2 linked regions of the Pleurocapsa sp. PCC 7327 genome follow. Each later gene encodes a partner of the first gene's protein in a complex. Links are inferred from orthologs where the notes say so. Each region holds a gene or a part of one and is shown on either strand. Other genes may lie near its edges. The genes, in order: accA and accD.

The links.
Region 2: the proteins of accA (region 1) and accD are in contact, whole or in part, in a solved structure (PDB 8UXZ), measured with the Escherichia coli proteins. The link is inferred for Pleurocapsa sp. PCC 7327 from one-to-one orthologs.

What each region holds. Positions count from the first base shown.
Region 1 is NC_019689.1:573,872-585,883, forward strand. The notes cover bases 4,309-7,166. They hold accA (acetyl-CoA carboxylase carboxyl transferase subunit alpha), read right to left. Parts: upstream 6,299-7,166; coding sequence 5,318-6,298; downstream 4,309-5,317. Other genes in these bases: PLE7327_RS02480 (PspA/IM30 family protein), read right to left, coding at 4,359-5,132; ffh (signal recognition particle protein), read left to right, coding at 6,557-7,166. Also shown: PLE7327_RS02460 (hypothetical protein), read right to left, coding at 307-555; PLE7327_RS02465 (TonB family protein), read right to left, coding at 618-2,345; PLE7327_RS02470 (LL-diaminopimelate aminotransferase), read right to left, coding at 2,638-3,813; PLE7327_RS02475 (co-chaperone YbbN), read right to left, coding at 3,899-4,225; more of ffh, read left to right, coding at 7,167-8,017; PLE7327_RS02495 (LptF/LptG family permease), read right to left, coding at 8,253-9,416; lptB (LPS export ABC transporter ATP-binding protein), read right to left, coding at 9,479-10,207; PLE7327_RS02505 (LptA/OstA family protein), read right to left, coding at 10,237-10,716; PLE7327_RS02510 (DUF309 domain-containing protein), read right to left, coding at 10,798-11,214; PLE7327_RS02515 (ferredoxin-thioredoxin reductase catalytic domain-containing protein), read right to left, coding at 11,223-11,591; PLE7327_RS02520 (DUF1816 domain-containing protein), read left to right, coding at 11,838-12,012. UniProt on the Escherichia coli protein: Component of the acetyl coenzyme A carboxylase (ACC) complex. First, biotin carboxylase catalyzes the carboxylation of biotin on its carrier protein (BCCP) and then the CO(2) group is transferred by the carboxyltransferase to acetyl-CoA to form malonyl-CoA.
Region 2 is NC_019689.1:4,184,365-4,196,455, reverse strand. Bases 4,340-7,276 are described here. They hold accD (acetyl-CoA carboxylase, carboxyltransferase subunit beta), read right to left. Parts: upstream 6,308-7,276; coding sequence 5,372-6,307; downstream 4,340-5,371. Other genes in these bases: PLE7327_RS18930 (A24 family peptidase), read right to left, coding at 6,590-7,276; PLE7327_RS18935 (hypothetical protein), read right to left, coding at 6,328-6,537; dacB (D-alanyl-D-alanine carboxypeptidase/D-alanyl-D-alanine-endopeptidase), read left to right, coding at 4,340-5,156. Also shown: PLE7327_RS18960 (iron uptake porin), read right to left, coding at 1-1,224; PLE7327_RS18955 (serine protease), read right to left, coding at 1,447-2,712; PLE7327_RS18950 (J domain-containing protein), read left to right, coding at 3,166-4,239; more of dacB, read left to right, coding at 4,287-4,339; more of PLE7327_RS18930, read right to left, coding at 7,277-7,405; PLE7327_RS18925 (hypothetical protein), read right to left, coding at 7,451-7,669; PLE7327_RS18920 (hypothetical protein), read right to left, coding at 7,814-8,479; thrC (threonine synthase), read left to right, coding at 8,935-10,083; PLE7327_RS18910 (polysaccharide deacetylase family protein), read left to right, coding at 10,598-12,091.

The sequences.
Region 1 (12,012 bases):
GCTTTTCGCTGAGAAAAATAACTCATTAGTAATGAGGAGTGCGTTGTTAAAGAAGCGCACTCATTTTTTTTATTGCATATAAACAGAAAAGAATCTCGGCGCGAGCCGCTCCTCGTTTTCTATCCTAAGAAGCGAAGCGATCGATCGCATTTCTTTGGTTAAAAAGAGTAACAAAAGCGCGATCGCCTAAAGCAGTATGAAAAGAAAAAAGCTAGGCGAGATCGCGAATCATTCAGAATGATAGACAGCGATCGCAGTTCTTAGGTTAAAAAGAATAACGAAAAAATTCTCTTATATTGTAGTCAGCTAAGAGGTTTCTTGAAATCGCACCGAAGATTCTTTGGCGTTCAATAGTTGCCGAAACTCTTGAGGATGCTGATTTTGCAACTCTTCCGCCTCTAATCGTGCTAGATGAGTGGCTGCATCAGCTAACAGCATGGCTATATTCATTCGTCTGAGTTGGTTAGTTTCTTCCCAAAGTTCTTGTCCTAAAAGCCGTACCCGATGACGATAGGCTTGCACGGAGTTAGGGTCGAGAATGTTAGGATTGTTCATAAGCTTACTGCACCAAGAGAGTACGAATGTTTAGCAAGATTCGTTCTGGCTCAACCCAACTGCTAATCGCTGTCTTCCGTTGATGGTTTTTCTTTATCCAAAGAGGGTTCGCGAGAATTATTAGAATCTTCTTGAAGCTTCCGAGGAGCGACCGTACCGAGAGGGCGAGATTCTGGGTTTTTTCTAAAGCTCGCTGGTGCAGGAGCAGCGGGTTCCCATCGCGGCTTGGGCTTAATAGATGTCTCTGCCTCATTCGCTTCTGGAGTTTTCCCAGGAGCCGTTAGCGCAGGGCTGAGGCTTTCCTGTTGTGGCTTAGACTGAGTGGGCGTGGTAGTTGCTTCAGTCTCTTGTGGGACTTGCTGCCAAGTATTGCGCCTCGGTTCGGAGGTGTCTGGAGTTAATTGAGCTGGTTTGGGAGCGGGCGTGGTAGTCGCCTCACTCTCTTGTGGCACCTGTCGCCAGCCATTGCGCGTCGGTGGGGTTTCTGGAGTCAATCGAGCTGGTTCGGGTGCAGGCGTGGTAGTTGCCCCAGTCTCTTCTGGTGCTTTTCCGGGGGTAGCTGGTGGGGTGGGTTTTTGCGTTGCCGACGGTTCTCCAATCGGTTTATTCTCGCTAGACTCTGGTGGAGCCACAGCTAAAGACGGACATACCTTTGGATCGTATTTATAGTTCACGACTACTCGGTAAGGTTGCGTTTGTCCGGTTTGATTGGTGAAACTGCGCTCTTTAATCTCATTGAGTGCCTGCTGATTTAGAATGGGATAGCCCGCGCTTCTGATTAAATAGGGACGGTACGGAGAACTTGCCACTCTTCCTTGGGCATTTACCATCACGCCATAAACGGTCGTCCCTTCTAGCTTTCTCATACAAGCTGCTTTCGGATATGTTCCTTCAAGGGCAATCTCTGTCGGTTGCGCGACTTTTACCCTGACTCTCCAGTTCACCTCATTTTCCCTAGCTTCTTCGTCGGTCGTATTTTCTTTATCCGCGATGAGACTTTCTGCCCCTCGGATGTTTTCAGCAACTAATTGTTTGATGCGTCTCTCTTGCAGAGCTGCTCTAGCGTTGGCGGCGGCATTGGTTTGTCCTCCATTACCATTAACCATTGCCTGTTGAGAGGTTCCGGCAGGATTGCCCGTTGGCGTACCGCTTCCAGTAACGATAGAATCTCTCCTGTTAATCAATTCGTCAGCCGGAATTGGCGGTCTGAGTTCGCCGAAATCAGGTCTTTGAGTTCTGAGTTCGTTAATTGGAGGGGGCTGAATCTTGGGAGGATAGGTGGGAGGATATTGGAAGTTAGGCGGTTGGGAGGGTAAAGTGGGCAATGTACTAGGTGAGGGCAATGCTCTCTGCGGAGACGGTAAGGCTGGCATTGACTGTTGCGGAGGAACGACGACGGGTAAGTTATTGCCAAGCGCTATGGTATCGGGAGGAGGCGGCAGAGAGGGAAGATTGCTCGCGCTGGGATAAGATGGTGGCAGAGAAGGCAGAGAAGGCAGAGAAGATGAGTCGAAAAAGGAGCCATTGAGAGAGGATGGATCGGGATATTGCGGTATGTCTTCTAAGGAGGGCTGCTCAAGATTTGGCAAACGGCTTTGCTCGGCAGCATTTAACTCTACTAATCCTACTTCTCGCGCGTTCGTCGCTTTCTCTTTTTGCCAGGCTTTTGGGAAGATAGGCAATCCTACTCCCAGCACAAAAGCATGAATTCCAATAGAGGCAATAATAAAAAGGCTCTTGACATTAAATATTTTGCTGGATGTGGTTCCGATTATCGAGGGGGAAGACATAACTATTCTCGTCCAACTCCGCTTTGTCTTTTATAGCAAAAGTAAATATATTCTTTGAGGTTTATGGAGGTTTATGTAGGTATTTTAGTAGCCTAACTCGTTATTTCAGCAAAAACTTACTATGTACCTTACCAGAATTGGTGAAGACGATTGCGGACGGCTGACAGTCAATCGCCTAGCATTGCTATAATCGTGAGATTTTTCTAACGATCGCGATCGCGGCACGGTCAATCACCTTAGAGAGACTACTCTTTCTCTGATGCCAAAGAATAGCTTTCTCCTAACCAATTATCTACTCTCTTTGTAAAAATTCGGCTATTTTTTCGACTGCGATTTCTAAAATTTTTGGTTCTTGTACGAGGGCAAAACGAACGTAACCTTCGCCGCATTTTCCAAATCCCGAACCGGGAGAAACCGCTACTCCAGTGGCAGCGACTAATCGGGTACAAAATTCGACGGAGTTATTCTGCCAGGGTTCGGGTAATTTTGCCCAGACATACATGGTGGCTTTGGGTGTGGGGACTTGCCAGCCAATGCGATGCAGGGCGCCAATGAAAGCATCTCTTCGTTTTTGGAAGGTGGCAACGGTTTCTTTGACCGATGCTTGAGAACCTTCTAAAGCTGCGATCGCTCCCTGTAAAATGCCTCGATACTGATTAAAATCGACGACGGCTTTGATTTGTCTGAGCGCCAAAATAAGCTGAGGGTTGCCAATCGCGTAACCGATGCGAAACCCGCCCATATTATAAGACTTGGAGAAGGTAAAAAATTCTATAGAAACTTCTTTATGCGGATCGGCTTGCAAAATTGATGGGGGAGGGTTCGTCTGGTCAAAAAAGATATCGACGTAGGGGAAGTCGTGGACTAGAACGAGGTTATGCTGGCGACAGAAATCGACCGCTTGCTCGAAGAAAGACAAAGGCACGATCGCGCTGGTAGGATTGTGAGGATAGCTCAGCACCATCATGCGAGCTTGGGCGAGAACTGGCGTAGGAACGTCTTCGAGGACGGGTAAAAATTGATTTTCTGCCAAAAGCGGCATCGGGTAAATCTGTCCGCCAGCGAGATAAACGCCGCCTGCATGAGAAGGATATCCCGGATCGAGGAGTAGGGCAAAATCTCCCGGATCGAGCAGCGCTAAGGGCAAATGTGCCGTTCCTTCTTGAGAGCCAATCAGGGAAAGAACTTCTGTTGCCGGATCGACGGGAATACCAAATCGGTTAGTATACCAGCGAGCCACGGCTTCTCGAAACGCTTGCGTTCCGTGATAGAGTAAATAACCGTGAGTGCTGCGATCGTGAAGCGACTGTTCGATCGCGGCAATGACGTGGTCTGAAGCGGGCAAGTCAGACGAACCTAGGGACAAGTCTATAATTTCTTTTCCTGCTGCCCTCGCCTTTGCCTTCGCCCGATCCATATCGGCAAATACGTTGATTTGTATAGCTTTTAACCGTTCGGCGAATTCCATTTTTCTTAGATGTTGGTTAATCGTTAGTTGTTAGTAGTTATTAGTTAGAGCAAAACTCTACTAACCAATAACTAATAACCAATAACTAATTCAGACAACCATCCACCAATGTCTGAAGCTGTTGCTTGCCGATCGCGCCTTCGTACGACTTCACGAGTTCTTTGTCTTTGAAAAGTCTGAGGGCGGGAACGCCTTCGACCTTGCATTTAGCAACTGCATCTGGATTGGCATCTACCTCTAGTTTAACGACTTTTAGGCGATCGCTATAGGTATTGGCAACCCAATCGATTGACGGCGAGACTAGGCGGCAGGGACCGCACCAACCCGCCCAAAAATAGACGAGAACGGGTTTGTCTTCGCTAAATACTTCTTTCTCGAATTCAGTATCTGTAATTTCTAGGACACTACCCATATCAGTTATTGGTTCTTTTGTGCTCGATTATTAATTATCTCAGCTAGCCGTTCTCGCTTCTCAAAAAAATGAAAAATAAGGGGCAGGTAACAGGAAAAGCGCTATCGTTTCCCCATTTCCTGCTCCTTACTCTTTATACATCCTTGAGCTTCGAGCGCAGTTCCTCTAGCTCGGCATCGACAACCGAGTCGGAGGCAGAAGACGATTTGGTTTCTGAAGCTTGAGGTAATGCTTCTGGAGGTTTCGACCCTTCTATCATCTGAGCTTTGAGCATTGCCAGTTCGTCGTCTACGTTGCTACCCGCTTCTAACTGAGCGAACTGTTGTTCTATGCCATAACCGCTCAATTCCCCGAATGCCTGAGAGCGAGCTTCCATTTCTAGGACTTTGGTTTCCATGCGCTCGAAGGCTCCCGTAGCACTGTTGATATCGATATTGCCCAGAGCCTTTTGCAGATCTTCGTTAGCTTTAGCCGCTCTAGCTCGTGCCTGAAGCATATTTTTCTTAGTTTTGGCTTCAGAAATCTTACTTTCTAGAGCCACCAAATTCTTTCTCAGGCTATCGACTTGAGCGATTTGCCCGTCGAGTTGCTGTTTGAGAACGGTTGCTGTATCCATATGCGATTTTTTGCGCGTCAGAGCTTCGCGAGCTAGATTCTCGTCTCCTTTAGAAAGAGCTAGTTTCGCCCGTTGCTCCCACTTGTTAGCTTCTCCTAAGTCTTGGTTGTACCTTTGCTCGGTACGTTTCTGCTCCGCAATTGCCCTAGCAACGGCTTGGCGTAGCTGAACCAAGTCTTCTTGCATATCGATAACGGCTTGTTCCAGAACTTTTTCTGGGTCTTCAGCCTTGCTTACCATATCGTTAAGATTAGCTCGGACAACTCGGCTAAGGCGATCGAATAATCCCATGGCGCTGTCTATCCTCTCGGAATTTACAAAAGTAGTAGTAATGCAGGTTTAATTGATTGACCTGTCTATTAAAAGTTTATCTCGATGGGATTGGGAGCTTGACGATCTCCCGTTGGCCCAATAAAGCGGGCAATACCCGCTTTATCGATATTAACTTTCTTAAATTCTATTAATCAACCTATTTTTTATTCTAGGCATTCTTCAAAAGCCCCTATGCGACGAAATTTCTGATAGCGCAGTTCTTGGCGCTGCCCAGGGGACATTTGCGAGAGTTTTTCTAAATTTTCCAGTAGGGCGGTTTTGAGAAGCGCTGCTGCCTCAAGAGGATGGGAGTGAGCCCCACCAGAGGGTTCTGGTACGATCTCGTCGATAATGCCCAATTCTTTTAAGTCTGAGGAAGTAATTTTCAGCGCCACAGCCGCCCGATCCGATTTTTTAGCATCTTTCCAGAGGATGGCAGCGCAGGCTTCTGGAGAAGCTACCGTGTAGACAGAATGCTCTAGCATCAAGAGCCGATCGCCCACCCCAATCCCCAAAGCGCCGCCAGAACCGCCTTCGCCAATAACGGTGCAGATAATCGGGACTTCAAAATCGAACATTTGCCGAAGGTTATAAGCGATCGCTTCTCCCTGTCCTCGATTTTCGGCTTCTACTCCCGCCCATGCTCCCGGCGTATCGATAAAGGTAATAATTGGCATGCCAAACTGGTTAGCATGTTCCATCAGGCGTAGGGCTTTGCGATAACCGCTCGGAGAAGCCATGCCGAAATTGCGAACGACATTATCCTTAGTATCTCGACCTTTCTGGTGTCCCAAAATCGTTACGGGCCTTCCATCTAAGCGAGCGATGCCACCTACGATCGCCGGATCGTCATAACCGCCGCGATCGCCGTGCAACTCAAACCACTCGTCGCTCATCGCTTGGATATAGTCGAGGGTGCTGGGACGGCGAGGGTGACGCGCTAGTTGCAGGCGTTGCGAGGGGGTCAGGGCGCTAAAAATTTCCTGGCGCAATTGTTCGGCTCGATTTTCTAACTCGACGATCTTCTCAGAGACATCGACATTATTTTCCTCAGCAAGTTCCCGGATTTGGTTAATCCGAGCTTCTAATTCGTATAAGGGTTTTTCAAAATCCAACAGGAAGGTTCGGCGATTGGTCTTTGTCATAGTTTTGGCTGCCTCGACGATTTCTAGAGATTTTTAATAGGCGAACAAAAGTTAAAAAATTATCTAAATATAAGGTTTTACATCTTTTGAGCAACCACCTCCAAGAATAACAAATCTCATCGCCTTTATTTCTCCTAATTACCTTGTCTCCAAGAACTATGGAAAAGAGACAAGCCTCATACTAGACCCTAAAAACGTTATTCTGGTAAGAAGCCTAACTACTACAGTAGAGAAACTAATAACGCTAAATACTGCTTTATGTTTGATGCTCTTGCCGAACGCCTAGAAGATGCCTGGAAAAAACTGCGCGGTCAGAACAAAATTAGTCAATCGAATATTCAAGATGCGCTTCAAGAGGTACGTCGCGCCCTCCTAGAAGCCGATGTCAACCTGCAAGTCGTAAAAACTTTTGTTGCCGAAGTTGAAAAAAAAGCGCTAGGTGCTGAAGTGATTTCTGGGGTTAACCCAGGTCAACAATTTATCAAAATTGTCTATGACGAATTAGTCAAAGTAATGGGGGAAAGCAATGTTCCCCTCGCCCAAGCTGATAAGCCACCTACCGTCATCCTGATGGCAGGATTGCAAGGGACGGGAAAAACCACCGCTACAGCTAAACTCGCCTTGTACCTGCGCAAGCAAAACCAAACTTGCTTGATGGTGGCAACCGACGTGTATCGACCTGCCGCGATCGACCAATTAATTACCCTTGGTCAGCAGATAGACGTTCCCGTATTCGAGATGGGCAGCGATGCCGACCCGGTAGAAATTGCCCGCGCTGGGGTAGAAAGAGCCAAAGAAATGGGAATCGATACCGTCCTCATCGATACTGCCGGACGCTTGCAGATCGACCGAGATATGATGGCAGAATTAGCCCGCATTAAAGCAACGGTTAACCCGCACGACACGCTGCTAGTCGTGGATGCGATGACGGGTCAAGAAGCTGCTAACCTAACCCGTACCTTCCAAGAACAAATTGGCATTACTGGAGCCATTCTTACTAAACTAGACGGCGATACGCGCGGCGGGGCTGCCCTATCGGTACGGCAAGTTTCCGGTCAACCGATTAAATTTGTCGGCGTTGGCGAAAAAGTCGAGGCGCTGCAACCGTTTTATCCCGATCGCATGGCATCGCGCATTCTCAATATGGGCGATGTTCTGACGCTGGTAGAAAAAGCCCAAGAACAAATCGACATCGCTGATGTCGAAAAGATGCAGTCGAAAATCCTGGAAGCCAAATTCGATTTCAACGACTTCCTCAAACAAATGCGACTGCTCAAAAATATGGGGTCTCTGGGCGGACTTTTGAAAATGATTCCGGGCTTCAACAAGCTTAGCGGTTCCGATATCGAGAAAGGCGAAACCGAACTCAAACGCACCGAAGCGATGATCAATTCCATGACGACAGAGGAACGGGCAAATCCCGATTTACTGGCAAAATCGCCCAATCGCCGCCGTCGTATCGCCAGAGGTTCCGGCTATGAAGAATCGGATGTCACCAAGCTCGTTTCCAACTTTACCCGCATGCGCAACATGATGCAGCAAATGGGTCGAGGCGGAATGCCTGCTATGCCCGGAATGCCTGGAATGGGCGGTATGGGAGGAATGTTTGGCGGCATGGGCGGACAAACCCCACCGCCAGGTTTTCGCGGTTATGCTAGCGGCAGTTCTAAACCCAAGAAGAAAAAAGAGAAGAAGAAGAAGGGATTTGGAACATTATAAGGTAGAAGGCAGGAGGCAGCGGGAGCTGAGGGCAGAAGGCGATCCCCCCTACCCCCCAACCCCCCTTCCCAAGGGGGGACAGCCTACAGGGACAACGACTTGTTCCCCCCAAGGCGGGGGGGATCGGGGGGATTAAGGGGGGATGCAGAAGTTAGAAGTCGCAATGAGCAAGTAAATCTTCATGAGCAAGTAAATCTTCTCCTTGTCCCCCTTGTCCCCTTGTCTCCCCACTCTCTCACTTAGACGAGCGGAATAATAAAAATCCTCCCGCAGCCAGCCCTAAAAAGTTAGGCAGCCAAGCCGCCATAAAGGGCGATACAAGCCCTTTAGCCCCTACCGATCGCGTCAAAACCAATAACATGTAATAACCAAAAATCAATCCGATGCAAATGCCAAAACTGGTTGCCCTGCTGGCATTTTGAGGGCGAAGACCTAGAGCGGCTCCTACCAACCCAAAAGCGACGCAGGCAAAGGGAATGGCAAGTTTTTCTTGGATGCGGATTTCTAACTTGCGAACTTTCTCTTCGTTGCCGCTGAGTTTGACGATTTCTAGATGCTCTCGCGCTTGGGCAAGACTCATTTCTTCGTGATCTCGCTTTTGCGTGAGATCGAGAGGTGCCCTGGGAAATGCCAATTTATGGTGTTTGAAGCGGACGATATTGCGATAGGAACCGTCAGGCGCAATGACATAGATAGTTCCATTAAAAAAATCCCAGATATTTTCGTTAAAATTCCAAGTAGCCGATCGCGCGGTTACAATTTGGTTGATTCCTTCTTGAGAGCGATCGAGAATCGTCAACCCTCGCATTTGCTCGCCATCAAACTCTTCTGCATAAAACAACCGCGAGAGAACATTTCGTCTATTGCCATTTGGCAGCTCGATTTTTTTGTATTCGGGAAAAATCATATTTCTATCTCTGAACGCGGGTTGTTTGTCGTTCAGCGCCGTTTTGAGCGTCACAGTAGCTTGATAATTGGCTGCAGGAGTAACCACATCGCCGACAAAAAAGGTTAACCCCGCGATCGCCAAGCTGAGGACTATGGCTGGAATCACCAGTCGATAGACGCTAAGACCCAAGCTGCGCAAGGCAATCAGTTCGCTATCGCTCGCCAGGCGACTGTAAGCCATTAGCGCTGCCAAGAGGGTTGCCATCGGAAACGCCAAGACGACGAAGGCTGGTATTTTCAGCAACAGGATTTGAATCGCGATGTTAAACGGCAAGCCGGATTCGGTGACTCGGCGAACGAGATCGAATAAGGTGCCGATTGAGATGCCTAGCGACGTAAACAAACCCATTCCAAACAGGAAGGGTAACAACAGCTCGCCGATAATGTAGCGATCCATGACTGATAAGCCAGGAATTCGCCTTTTAAGCCAGTGATATTCACCTATCTTCATCCTATTAACGGTTATGTCATTCTGTTTATATTTAGGGCTGGAGAACCAAATCGAGGTGACGTTTAGAGGTAGTATTTGTCTCCCAAATAATATTGCCGAACTTGGGGATTATTGTAGAGTTCTTCAGCGCTTCCAGAGGCAAGAATTTGACCGTCGCGCATGATATAGGCGCGGTTGACGATCGCCAAAGTTTCTCGCACGTTATGATCGGTAATCAAAATACCGATATCGCGATCGCGCAACTGACCGATAATTGCCTGAATTTCGGCGACGGCAATGGGATCGACTCCAGCGAACGGCTCGTCTAACAATAAAAATTTCGGACCCTCCAATCCTACGGCTAGCGCTCTTGCCAATTCCGTTCGCCGCCGTTCTCCACCAGAGACTTGAAAGCCTTTCGTCTCAGCTACTCTTTCGAGGCGAAACTCTTTGAGTAATTCGTACAGGCGTCCGCTTCTGTGACGAAACGGTACGCCAGTTTGCTCTAGGGCTAATTCAATATTCTCCCGCACGTTGAGATAGCGAAAAATGCTTGGTTGCTGAGTTAGATAGCCGATCCCCAAACGCGCTCTCTCGTTGATGGGTAGAGCAGTGATCTCCCGGCGATCGAGCCAGACTCTACCCTCATTCGGCTTAACCAAACCCGTCGCGATGTAGAACGTCGTTGTTTTTCCAGCCCCGTTGGGACCGAGCAAGCCCACAATCTCGCCCGGTGCCACTTGAAGGTTGACCCGATTGACGACGAATCGTCTGCCGTAAGCTTTATGAATGTTCTCCAGGATGAGTGTCACGATATCCAGAAATTTTCAATCGGAGGTTCTTAGGGTTGGGGATTGAGCGACGGACTGGGCGGAACCTTGACGGGATCGGAAGAAGTCGCTTCGGGATCGGTAACGAGGTAAATGGATTCTACCTGTTGATTAGCTTGTGGAGTCGCAATAAAACGCCCCTCATCGACCAGATACGTCATCGTTTCTGCTCTCATGCTATTGCCTTCTTGCAAGACATAAACATTCCCGCTCAGAACCAGACGACGCTCTCGGCTAAAGTATTGTGCCTGCGCGGCGGTGGCTTGAATTTTTCTAGCTGGATAATTTACCTGTACGTTACCTCGCGCCGTAATTACTCCCGTGCGCGAGTTTGCCTCCTGAATATCGGAACGGACGGTCATAGCGTTTCCCGACGAGGGCGAGGTTTGAGCTTGGACATTTGTCGGCAAACCAGAGGTAGCCATGATGCTACCCAGAAAGATTGACAGTCCCCAAAGAAAAGACGAGCGGTGTTTGCGAGCGATAGACATAGCGACCAACTGAGTGTGGAGATAAGTCTAGTGTAATCAATCAGTTACCCGTTACTAACGACCTGTTACCAGTTTCTTAACTTACACTCGCTTGTTCTCAATTGCGATTATTTTTGGCAAGCTGCAAGTTAGATTTTCGTCACTCTTTTTTGAGGATTCTAAGCGTTCTACGAACTCGGCAATTCGATCTGGCTCTATTTGTTGCAACGCTTTGAGCAAGCGATCGCTCTGTTCCACTAACCGCTCTACGTCAATGCCTTCGTGGATGGGTTGGTAGTCTCGCAAGCGCCTAATTCCTTCCCCTAATACAATGACTGCTCCACGCCAGTTATAATTTCCCAGGTGATAGCAGCCAACAGCAATTTGTAAAATTCCTTGATAAAAATTTTTTTGCGTTTGTGTGGCTTCCATCCACAAAGCTTCTAGGGTATCGTGACAGGCATAAAACTCCTGCCGATTAAATTCCTCAACACCTTGCCAAAACGCTTGCGGTGGCATTACTGTCCTTAAGAAGCCATACTTGCGCGGACTTCTTTTATGTACTCTAGATCTATCTCTCGCTTGTCGCCGGCAAACTCGTTATCTGGCGTGATAAACAACATGCAGTGACATTCTTTCCGCTCGCGCATGGGTACGCAAGGACAGTTCCAATAGGTATTTTTTACCTCAGCTTCCTTATCTTCATAGTGACGGCAAGGGCATAGGGGGGCGCCTAACTCTTCTTTGTGTTTGGCAAGTCCTTCAATTACGACTGCTGTAACGGAGGGATCGCTACAAAAATAGGTGCCAGTGCGCTTAGCGTACTGTTCGGCAAAATTTTTCATTGCCTCAAGGACTTTATCGCTGCCTGTTTTATCGGCGTTTACTGAAGTCATAAATTTAACAGGTGAATCATAAACTTTTTAACATGGTATCTTAAAACTTCGCCGGACTTAAAGGTTACTTGCCATTGACAGTCAGTTGCGATCGCGCCTTTATTTGTACTCATCAATTGATTGTTGCAAAAATTGCATGATTTGTTTCTCAAGAAAAAGCTTTTCTATCTAAGATAGTAAAAATTGGGGAGTCCGCCTGGGAAAACTATGGACAGGCATATTTAAGATAGTGCGGGAGCTATTTCAATGCTTGGCATACTTCTATTCGGTCTATATTTCACCCTCTTTTCTTTACTTGTTTATTACTTTAGGTCTTGGGCGCAAAATCGATGGTGGGTCAAAATAGATACCCAATCTCCTCAATGTACGTATTATTTCGGTCCTTTTGACTCAGAGCGAGAAGCTAAAAGTCTCTACGGCG
Region 2 (12,091 bases), 3.6 Mb from region 1 along the record:
CAAAATAGGATTGAGTTGTCCGAAACGAGAAATGGCACCTCGTCCGATATCAAAGTAGGGAGAGTTAGCACTGAGAACGCTGCTTAAGTTAAAACCATAGGGAATGGCGGAGATAACGACCCGATCGTCAAAAATGGGAAATCGATACTCCAGTATGTCCAAGAATACATTGTTGTTCAAACCTGCTTGATAGCCTAAGCGAGCCATGTAGGTATTCAGCGATTCAGGTTGGGTAAAACCGCCGTCATCAAAATTGCCAGTTGTTAAAAACATGCGAAGGCGGTCTTTACCCGTAAATGAAGCCTGCAATCCTATACGTGCTAGATAAGCCAGGACTGTATTTCTGTCTGGCTCGTTCCGATCTGTACAGTCAACTTCATCATTAGTATTGACATCTCCTGTTGCATCGACTGCCCCGAAAAAAAATCCAGTATCGTCTGGCAAGACTAAACATCCTCCTGGCGGATCGCCCCCAAAGACGGTTGCGAGTCCAAAAATTACCTCTCCATTCATCGTGACCGTCGTCGAGAATTGATGGTCTTCTAAGAAAGCAACGCGACCTTCCAGGTTGTCCATTCGACCTCCCAAGGCAGCCAGTTCGGTTTCAAATTCCTTGCCCAACCGCTTCAGTACCTCAAGGTCTTCGCGCAGGATGGAGACATTTTCTTGGATCAGACGCTCCATTGTATTAATACAAGCGTTTAATCCGGCAGCAAATTCATAGCGACTCATTGCCCGGTTGCCCCGAAAAGTCCCGTCAGGATAGCCAGCAATACAGCCATATCGTTCTACAAGCGATCGCAGCGCTTCATACGCCCATTCAGTTGGCTGCACGTCTCGCAACTGAGAGACATTGGTCACCTGTTCTACGATATCGTCAGAGAAAATGTCGATCGCTAATGACTCATCATTGAACTGAGCGAGAGATTCTGCTTCTATTTCTGTCGTTGCCGGAACGATTGGGTTGTCTGTTTTGAGCTGAGCGACGCGAGGGAGGGCACGATTTTCTAAATTCTCAGCTGACAGTTGAGCATCAAAACTGTTAAGATTTATGTCAGAAAATTGGCTCCAATTAGTCGATCGCAGTCGAGGAGCTGATAACTTATTTTTCTCAAAATTGGATGCGATCGCCTCTAAATTTATTTCTTGAAAAGGCTCTGCCCGAACGACAGATGGAAGTAAAAGCCATAGTAAACTACCGAGCAAGAAAAGCTTTCCCCTCATCGTTCCCCCTCACACTTAATTTTAAATTGGAGGTATTCTATCGAACTTAGCTCTAATGGGATAGAAAATTGTGAAAATCCTTAATGACTCTTTAAGCGATCGGAAAAATTGGCGTTGCATAATCATGGAAATATAGTCCGTTGCAAAGACGCAAAGAAATATTCCTCAAATCATTCCGCTAATATGCAACGCCAGAATAGCTATGAGTTGAAAACTATTAGATTAGCGATCTCTGCGGCAGCGTTCTCGTTCGTCACCCAGCAGAATACTGGCACATCCTGCCGATGGCTCATCTCTGAGTTGATTTTCTAGCTTGAACGTGTAAAGATCGTAGATATCCTCTACAACATCCTCAGAATCCTCAATTGCTCCTGTAATATCTTTCTCGACAGCTATATCAAGAACGCCACTGTCACTCGTATTGGTTTGAATAGGAGATAGCGCTCTTTGAATGAAGTCTCGCGAAGGAATCTGCCAATTAAACGGGAGGTTAATTTTTAGCTGCTCCCACAAGGTCAAAAAGTTATTCAAATTTTGCGCGCTGCTAAAGCGAGTATGTAGAATTGGGGGTTCGTAGGTGGCTGCTTCCGATACCGTCTTAGTTACATCTTCCGACTCTAACGCCAGCTTACCCTGGATTGCATTCAGAGAACAGTATTGACTCAATAGCTGCCCTTTGTCCGCCGATCCTCGACCGTGAACGCCAATGACTAAGCCGTTGCTATCGAACACAGGACCGCCACTCATCCCTGGACGAGTCCGATCGATATAAAAAATACTATAGCCATTTTGACCTTCGGTTGGTTGAATCATTCTGGTGACGGGGCCCCAAGTCAAACGTCGTTGACGACGAGCTACCCTTCCCCGGCACTTGCCTGTCTGGGGATCTCGTTCTTTTTCTGGATCGGGCCACCCCGACACATAAATCCTTTCAGTACCTGCGATCTTGCTTGGGTTACCTAGGGACGCGACGGGATATTCTTGCTCGCTCTCAAAGCTAACAACAGCCAGATCGGGACCTGCTACTCTATTGGGAATCGCGATCGAATAACAGCCGAATCTCGTTACGGGTTTTAGAGATGGTACGTCTATCAATGGGCACTTTCTACCATCATTGGCTTGTTCGACTACATGAACTTTGCCATCCCAGGTGCGAATGCCATAGGACAAATTTTGTTCTAAATCATTTTGTTTAAAGTTATGGGTAACGGTTAAAACATAGTAAGTTGTTCCTTTTCTGGCAACGATGACTCCCGAACCAGGATTCCAAACTCCATCTGGGTTATTTTCTCTGGCTAGAGGATTATTGCGATTTTCTTCTAAAGCTTTGACTAATTCTGGTGTTAGTCCGGGTGCAATAATAACAGTTGTTTGCCTGGCAATTGAGTTAATTTCCGCGACTGAGAGTTCTGCTAAAGCTGGAGTAGCAGTCACGGAACTCAGCAAAATTCCAGCTAGAGAGGCTATAGTTTTTTTTAAAGAAAACATATTGGTTTAAATATAATATTTCTACATTTCTATGTTATGCAGAAAGATTGGCGTTGCTTAATAAAATAAAAGAAATGTAAAGATGCTAAATTTTATCAAAATTTTTATTAATTTTTTGGAGCAATAAATAAAGTAAACATAATTAACCTAAAAAGTCTGTATAGATTGAAGGATCGCTGCGTTTCGTAGCAAGTCGCTTTTGAGCAACGAAATCCAAGATTAATTTGTACGGATAGGGTTTGCGATCGCGACCCCCATCTTATACCGATTCGCCGATGCTCCTCCGCTGCGTGGGAGTCTACGTCGGTTCGCAATTAGTCAGCGGCTCTGGGTGTAAGGCTTTTTAAGTAAGAAAATATAAAAGCGACATTGCCAAAACCCCCTTGAGTCTGGTAAAAATCTGGTAAATATCTTGTCAAAGCTGCCTGCCTCACTCGCGCGAGGAAAATTGCCATGGGAGTCATTCCTATCGATGAAAATCTCCTACTGAGTTTCTTTTTATTTGGTTTAAGCATTTGCACGACTTCTGTAATTAGCTATACGTCTAAAAATTCCTCTCGCGATCGCTCCCATGCCAAGATTCCTAAACGCTCTCAAATCGTTCCCAAAGGAAAATTCTACCGACTCGCTTGTCTTTTAGAAGATGCCCCGCGATCCTCTTTGAGAGGTCAAGCTTATCAACTCGCCACTCCTATCATGACTCCTTTGGCTTGTCTTCTAGAAGATGCTCCAGAAACTGCCCTCAAAGGTCAAGTCTATGAATTGGCGACTCCTTTAATGACTCCTCTAGCTTGTATTGCAACTGAGTTTTGGCAGGAGTTTTACACTCGGCAACTGGGAAAACCGGGCATTCATTATTGGGAATGGAAAGATAAACCCGAATCCGATAAGGTTTGTCGCGAGTTGTCGCTGCTGCTAACGTTACCCGAACCGAAAGGCTATGCCAAACAAGTTTTGTCAGCTTTAGGAGAAGGAAAAGATTTATTCTGCAAGTCCCTTAAAAGTGCCAAAGAAGTTGGGAACTTATTGGTAGCTTTTGCAGACTCTATGGATGATGGCAAGTTTGCCAATCTAGATTGGCGCGTGCAGATAGCCATGCGTCGAGCTTTCAAAGAGTGGCACGAGTTAGCCAGCCAGCAAATTGGTATAGAGGCATTGGATACCGTTTATCGAGTCTGTTATGGAAGCTCCTGGAACAAGATTCAACAAATGCTCGATGAAGATCGATCCGTTTTGGAGGACTTCATCGCCGATGAATCGAGTCCTTGGTGGAAAATTTTGGGGGTATCTCCCTCTGCCGATCCCATAAAGGTAGAGAGAGCCTATAAAAACCTAATTCGTCTCTGGCATCCCGATCTGAACAAGCATCCCTATGCCACGCAAGTAACTTCCCGAATTAATGTCGCCTACGAACGCTACCAATCTCTCCATCCATTTCCTTCCATGGCAGAACGAATGAGTATCAAAAATAACGCCAATTTGTTCGATAAAATTCGAGAATGGCTAAAACCGCTACTCTCTCGTTAACTGATACAATCTAGAGTCTTAAATCTGCTACTCACCCCAGAAAACGCATGCATCAAAAAAAACATCGGCTGACTCCACTGGCATTAATGACGGCAGCGACTTTCGCTTGGTCAAATCCTGCCCTAGCTAATGAAACTGTTTCAACTTTCTATAACGGGGCAGACGCTATAGATATTTACGTTCCCCCACCAGAAAATTCAACCAATGGGATATGCGCGGCTTTCCTAGAACCCGGCATTAACTCTATTATCGGCAATTATTCCAATAATTGGGGAATTCTCGTCGAATCTTTGAGTGATGGCACAGTTTTATACAGTCATAATGCCGATAAATATTTTATCCCTGCTTCTAATACCAAATTATTTACCACTGCTGCTGCCCTGCAAAGACTAGATCCTGATGGCACTATTCGATCGCGATCGATCGGCGAGTGGATAACCATTACCAATCAAAGAAGCAATAACAACTACGCAGATGTCTTATTTCGTTTCATTGGCGGAGCTGAAGCTGCTAAAAGCGCTTTATCTCAGTTAGGCGTAAGTCCCAATGGTTATCGTTTGGCGGACGGTTCTGGTTTGTCTAGGCGCAATGCTGCCACGCCTAGAGCGATAGTTTCGACGCTCAAGGCAATGTACCATGCTCAAGGAAAAGACATTTTTCTGGCTTCCTTACCCGTTGCAGGCATGAGCGGCACGCTCAGAGATCGAATGCGCTATACTCCAGCCCAAGGCATGGTTCATGCTAAGACAGGAACTTTAAAGGGCGTGAGGGCTTTATCTGGCTATGTCGAGCATCCTCGCTACGGAACGCTAGTTTTCAGCATCATCGGCAATCATCCCAGACTCTCAGGAAAAGCTCTCTCCAAAACGATTGATGACATTGTTGTACAACTGAGTATGCTGATGCCTTGCGAGTAGTTTTTCAAAGTGTTGGCGTTGGGATGTCCGCTTTCCCGCGCCGCGCCATCTTCTGTGTGAATGACATTTTGCCAATCTCGAAAGCCTTACGTGAGTTCGATGACAGTGTTTTCAAGCGATCGAGGCAAGGGGGAAAGGGGAAAGGGTAAGGGAAGGCAATCATCAGCATCAACTCCCTTGCTGAATGCCTCTTGAACCAGTCTGTCGAACTCACGCTAAATTTGGGTTGAATCTAACTTAACCAATTCATCCCGATGCTGGTGTTCTGCACTTAGGTGAGGAAGCACGGGGAAGAAAGGTTGATGGAGACTAATCAACTGCGCCAGAGTTTTCTTCAACTGGGTTCGAGGCACGATCGCGTCTATAAATCCGTGCTGGAGGAGATATTCAGAAGTCTGGAAGCCTTCGGGCAGCTTTTCTCGCAGTGTTTGCTCGATGACCCGCTTGCCTGCAAACCCGATGGTTGCCTTGGGTTCTGCCAGAATAATATCTCCGAGCATGGCAAAACTTGCCGTGACTCCTCCCGTGGTCGGGTGAGTCAGGACGGGAATATAAAGCAATCGAGCTTCTCGATGGCGATGCAGCGCGCCGGAGATTTTTGCCATCTGCATTAGACTTAACATCCCCTCTTGCATCCTCGCGCCGCCAGAAGCACAGATAATGACGACGGGCAAGCGTTCTTGAGTGGCGTGTTCGATGAGGCGAGTGAGTTTTTCGCCCACAACCGAACCCATGCTACCGCCCATAAAGCGAAAATCCATCACCCCAAGGGCAACGGGCAGACCGTCGATTAATCCGGTTCCCGTTTGTACTGCGTCTTGCAGACCCGTTTTCTCTTGCATATCCTTGAGACGATCGCTGTAGGCTTTGCGATCGCGGAATTGTAGCGGGTCGGTCGGGCATAAATTTTCGCCTAGCAGCTTCCAGGTATTAGCATCGATTAACTGGCGGATGCGTTCGTCGCTGTCAACGAACATGTGGTTGCCGCATTCGCTGCACACCAGCTGATTTGCCTTTAGGTCTTTCGTGTAGGCTAACACCCCGCAAGCTTGGCACTTCGTCCATAATCCATCGGCAATTTCTCTTTCTTGCTTTTGTTGGGTACTGGGTTCCGCTTTTTGTCTGTTGGCAAACCAATCAAATAAGGACATAAGAATCTGCTATAAAATATCTAATTTTCATCTTCTGGCGAACTCAAAAGCAGCAGGGCAGTCCACTGGTCTTGCGATCGCACTTGCAAAGCCGCTTGACTTCCTTGACCGCAATAAACTCCAGTCCCAATATCTACGACTCGACTTGGAATGTCATAAGCTGCCAGTATTTGCTGCATTAGTTCTGCTTCCCAGCGAGCTTGAGTTGTTCTTACGACGATCCATGACACAGGTTTTATTGTATCAAGCTAAGAATACTCTCCGATATAGCGATCTCAAATATCACCAACTCCCAAGCGGAAAAAAGATTTTCAAATAAGATGATACGATCTCATTTCCAAAAAACACTGTCAAGACGGCTCCCAGCGCCAAAAACGGACCAAATGGCATTGGCTGCCTGCGATTGAGTCGCCCAAACGCGATCGCTACTCCTCCGATTAATGCGCCTGCCGCACAAGCTAAGAACCCAGTCACCAATAAATACTTCCATCCCAACCAAGCTCCGATCGTTGCCGCCAATTTGGGATCGCCTCCTCCCATCGCCGTTTGTCCATAAGCGATCGATCCAATCAAACGGATGGCATCAAATAGCCAGATTCCCAAGACAGCACTGCCAATCCCCAGCATTAAATAATTAGCGATGTGACCCTCCTGCCAGCCTTGCAGGGTATGAAAGCCCAATCCTACCACCAACCCCGATTGCGTCAGTGCGTTTGGCAAGGTCATCGTATCGAGATCGATCAGCGATAGGGCTAGCAACCAACTCAACAAAGTCCAATAGCTAACGGCAGTTAGATTGAGACCAAATTTCCAATAAACCAGGACGAATAACAAGCCAGTTGCTGCTTCAACCAGAGGATAGCGCATGGAAATTGGCGTTCTGCACCAGCGACAGCGACCTCGCAACCACAACCAGCCAAAAACAGGAATGTTTTCTGTGGCACCCAACCGATGCAAGCAATGGGGACAGCGGGAAGGGGGATGAATGAGGGATAAGTTTGCGGGGATGCGATAAACGACTACATTTAAAAAGCTACCAATACAAGCTCCTAAGGCGAACGCAAAAATACTCGCGATCGCTACAACCATGATGTCCATCGCCTTGAACTACTCTAATTATTAATCTCAAGTGTCGAAAGTTGTTTAAAAAACCTCGGCTTCAAGTTGCTTTAGGGGGATAAAGCACTCTCTGGGCAGCAAAATTGGATTTTCTCGAAAAATGAGTTGACCTCGATAGGTATCGCGGTTAATAGCAACTCCGCAAGGTCGCCTGTCCACTTTATTTTGCAAAGTGCAATAATTGCGGTAGATTCGCTGGGCTGCCCTCAAAAGCGAAGGATCTAAGAAGATTGGGATCTCCATCTGTTTGTTTGGGTTCTGAGATTGTTCCGGTATTCGTGCCACGATTCCGTTCTCCCCTCACTTTTAAACAATTAAAGCCAAAATTCTATCTATTTTAGATGGTACACAAGGATTAGAGGAGCAAACATAAATTTTTGGCTCAAATTAATTGTTAGTGAAGGCAGGAAACAACTCTCGGGGAAAATCTTCTGCCGACAGACAAGTTGCCATTGCTGTCACTGGTGAAGTGTTCGGGACATTCTTAGCTAAAGCAATAACGCACTCAGAATGGCGACCGGGTAGTAGACTCCGACGACATGAGTCTAACGCCACCAGAGAAGGAGATTCTTCTGTATCTGCCTTGGCTGGCGATTCGGTTGGTTCGATGCCGCCAGGTTCTTCTGTTTCGGGGGGAGGTTCTGGAGTCGTTACTTGGGAAGTCTCATTCTTGTTGGTTTTAGCGGAAGTTTCCGACTTGTTAGCTTGAGGGGTCGAAGCTGATAAAACTTCTGCATGAATATCTACCACGCAGTTAGCCAGATCGACGGGTCTTCTGACTCTGTAACAAGCTGTGAGAGCCTCTTCAGGCTTTATCGGGGTTCCCTCTCTAATTTTGCTAACACACTCAGATAATTCTTTGGGAATAAGCGCATCCGAACAGGCTACCCCGGCTTGCTGAGCTGGAACGCCGCGATCGATCAGTTCGTTAACGCAGACGCTAAATTCATTTGCTGCTGCGGCAGGACGGATAGGAATCGAGAGGGTTAATAAAATGGTTGGCAAAGAAATTGCCGCGCTCAAGCGGACGCAGAAGTTAAATAATTTTTGCATGGTATTCAAGCAATAACGATAGGATCGTATAAGAGGACATCTGAAAAGTTCATTTTGTCATTCTGAGTATCGACCAATTTGGTTTCTCATCTAACTGAAAACTGCTATAAGATATTTTGCTTCGCGATCGCGACGTTCAACATGACATTCTATACTTTTCAGACAACCTGTAAGGATGAAGGAGATTTTAACAAATCTTTGCTAGGAATTTCTAATTTCAATGACCTGTCTCAATTTTTACAAACAATCGCTCCTTTTGCAGATCTTGCTAGATGCGATCGATCGCTCTTTTGATTTCAGTTCGCTGTCCTGGGTTGTCGATAACTTTGACTTTCTAAGTTGGTAAGTGTTCCATTACAAATTTCGTAATCTTTTTGTAAAATAGGGGACTGGATCTTTAGTAAGCTGTCATACACTTACATAACGCTATCTGGAGTCTGAACGCAAGAATATTTATGGAAATTAAACCTCTGACACCTCAAAAATCAACGGACGAGAGTATTTCAGAATTCAGACTTCAGAAAACGACTTTCGGCTGGCAGGGGTTAATCGAAGCCTATCGCCCCTATCTCCCCGTTAGCGCGGCAACTCCAGTAGTGACCTTGCTTGAAGGAAACACGCCTTTAATTCCCGTTCCCTATATCTCTCAACTCATCAGTCGCGGGGTTAGGGTTTTCGTCAAATACGACGGCTTAAATCCTACGGGGAGTTTTAAAGATAGGGGCATGACGATGGCGATTTCTAAAGCCAAGGAAGCCGGGGCAAAAGCCGTTATTTGCGCCAGTACGGGCAATACCTCTGCTGCTGCCGCCGCTTATGCACGCCGCGCGGGGATGCGAGCGTTTGTCTTGATTCCCGACGGGTACGTGGCAATGGGAAAATTGGCTCAAGCTTTGGTTTATGGAGCTGAAGTTATTGCTATTGAGGGGAATTTTGACCAAGCGTTAAAGATCGTTCGGGAATTGTCGGATAATTATCCGATTACGCTAGTTAATTCGGTCAATCCCTATCGCTTGGAAGGGCAGAAAACGGCAGCGTTTGAAATTGTTGACGTGTTGGGTAATGCCCCCGATTGGCTGTGTATTCCAGTAGGCAATGCAGGGAATATTAGCGCCTATTGGATGGGATTTTGTCAGTATCGCCAACAGGAAAAATGCGATCGCCTGCCGAAAATGATGGGATTTCAAGCAGCGGGTGCGGCACCTTTCATTAGCGGACAACCGATTCCCCATCCAGAAACGATCGCGACTGCCATTCGTATCGGCAATCCGGCTAACTGGGAGAAAGCGTTGGCAGCTAAGGAGGCAAGTCAAGGCGAATTCAATGCCGTTACGGATGCAGAAATACTAGAAGCCTATCGCATCCTAGCATCTCATGAAGGCGTTTTCTGCGAACCCGCTTCGGCTGCTTCGGTGGCGGGTTTGTTGAAAGTGCGCGATCGCGTGCCTAGTCATGCTACTGTAGTATGCGTCCTCACGGGAAACGGACTCAAAGACCCCGATTGTGCGATTAAAAATAGTAATAACGCCGTTAGATCGGGAGTTGCACCGGATTTATCAGCAGTTGCCAAGGTGATGGGATTTGAGCAGGGTGTGTCGGATTGAAGAGGAGCAAGGATCTGTCTTAGACGCAGCGGCTTGCGATCGCGCTAAGCTTGTTGTAGGGGCGATCGCAGAATTTCCGATAATTCTGTCCCAGAGTAATTTTATTCTGACTCGATCTCATCAAAAAATCAATTTCTTGGAACCCGAATATCAAGTCCTATAAGACTCAGATCTTGCACCTTTGGCATCAACGCCTGGAACTAAAGTTCTAGGACCCAAGCTCAACTCGATTAAAATCGACTGAAATTCCTATCGGGTCTTCTGTAGAAGACTTTTTCGCTCGGCCAGGAAATTAATGACAACAGCAGTTGTTGAGAATGGTGCAAGATTCCATTTTAAACGGACTTTGGCATCGTAGACATAGAATTTATTCTCTGGCCACTAGAATGAAATAGCTTACTTTTAACCTTTTAAATTTCTTAAATATTTGATAATTTTTTGACAGTTATTTCTTAAGACTAAAACAGTAAAGTATGCCTGTGTTTTTCTATTTTGAGGCGATTGAGAAAAACATATGCGCTCTTTACTTAACAGATTATCCTATCATAAATTCTTGGCAATTTCTAGCGGTTTTTTAGCGATCGCTGCTTGTATTTTTACTTTGAGTAAAGCTGTCACCTCAGAAACTAAGCAAGAATCATCAATTTTCCCTTTTGATTTGCTATTTCCTCTGACTTTTAGCGATCTCGATCCGCCCTGTTTGTTTCAACCAACAGCAACTTTGCTAAACCAATTAGAAACTTTGCCTTTTACGTCATTAGTTAAACAGGATTTAACATCATCTTTAACTTCTGGCGATCGCAATTTTCTCAAGCATCTCGCTCGAACTTGTAAAAATTTAGCCGATTCTGACTATCGCGAAGCTGATAAAACTCTTGCCAATAAAAACTCAAACATTTTCTTAAATAACTGGCAAGATTCGCGATCTCAAAGTCTTAAACTAGCTCCTTGGCCGCAAATTCATCAACAGGCAAAATTGGCTAAGGTTCCAGTGATGATGTATCACGATATTTTACCAAAAAAAGAAGTCTTTTTTGATGTCACGCCCCAAGAACTAGAGGCAGATTTTAAATTCATTAAGTCGCAGGGGATAACGCCAATTAGTATGGATTGGCTAATTGCCCATTTGCGAACCGGAATTCCTCTTCCAGAAAGGCCAGTTTTACTAACCTTTGATGATGGCTATGGCGGTCACTATAAATATGTCTATCCTCTCTTAAAAAATTATGGTTATCCGGCTGTATTTTCCATTTACATTAACAAAATCGGCAGCAAAACGGGGCGATCTGGCGTAACCTGGCAACAACTTCAAGAAATGGCGGCAGATCCCCTAGTGACAATTGCCTCCCACGGCACTACCCATCCCGACGATTTGCGCGAGTTATCCGACGATCGCTTAAAGGAAGAGACAATAGAATCGAAACGTATCTTAGAGAAGAAATTAGGGATTCCTATCCGTTACTTTACCTACCCAGTGGGAAAGTACGATGAGCGGGTAAAACATTGGGTGACAGCAGCAGGCTATCGGGCAGCTTTCTCGATGGACGATTTCAGCGAACATTTTGCCGGAGACTCGCCCGATTTATTAGCAATTGGACGCTTCGGACAGTCTCGCTTAGAGGAAATTGCGTTGCAAGCTTGGGGAGGTCATCCGCTGCCGAGAAATGATGGCGGATTTAACTTTAATACTCCCATCCATAGAGAAGAATATACCGTTGACGGAACTTCTTTAATTCTTATTACTGGCGGCAAACCGAATACAATTCATGCAGACAGTCGCTATCAAGTCCCAGAAATTAAGCGAGGAACTGGGGCAGTAGCAGCCGTCGATGGCGGCTTTTTCTCTCTTAAATACCTCGACTCCAATGCGATGATTGGTCCGGTATTGAGTCAAAATCGAGGCTTTATTCCTGGCAATGTAAAAGAAAATCTCAAGCTGAAAGGAAGACCGCTAGTGTTGATTAATTCTGAGTGGGTTAAGTTTATTCCTTTCGATCCCGATAAACAC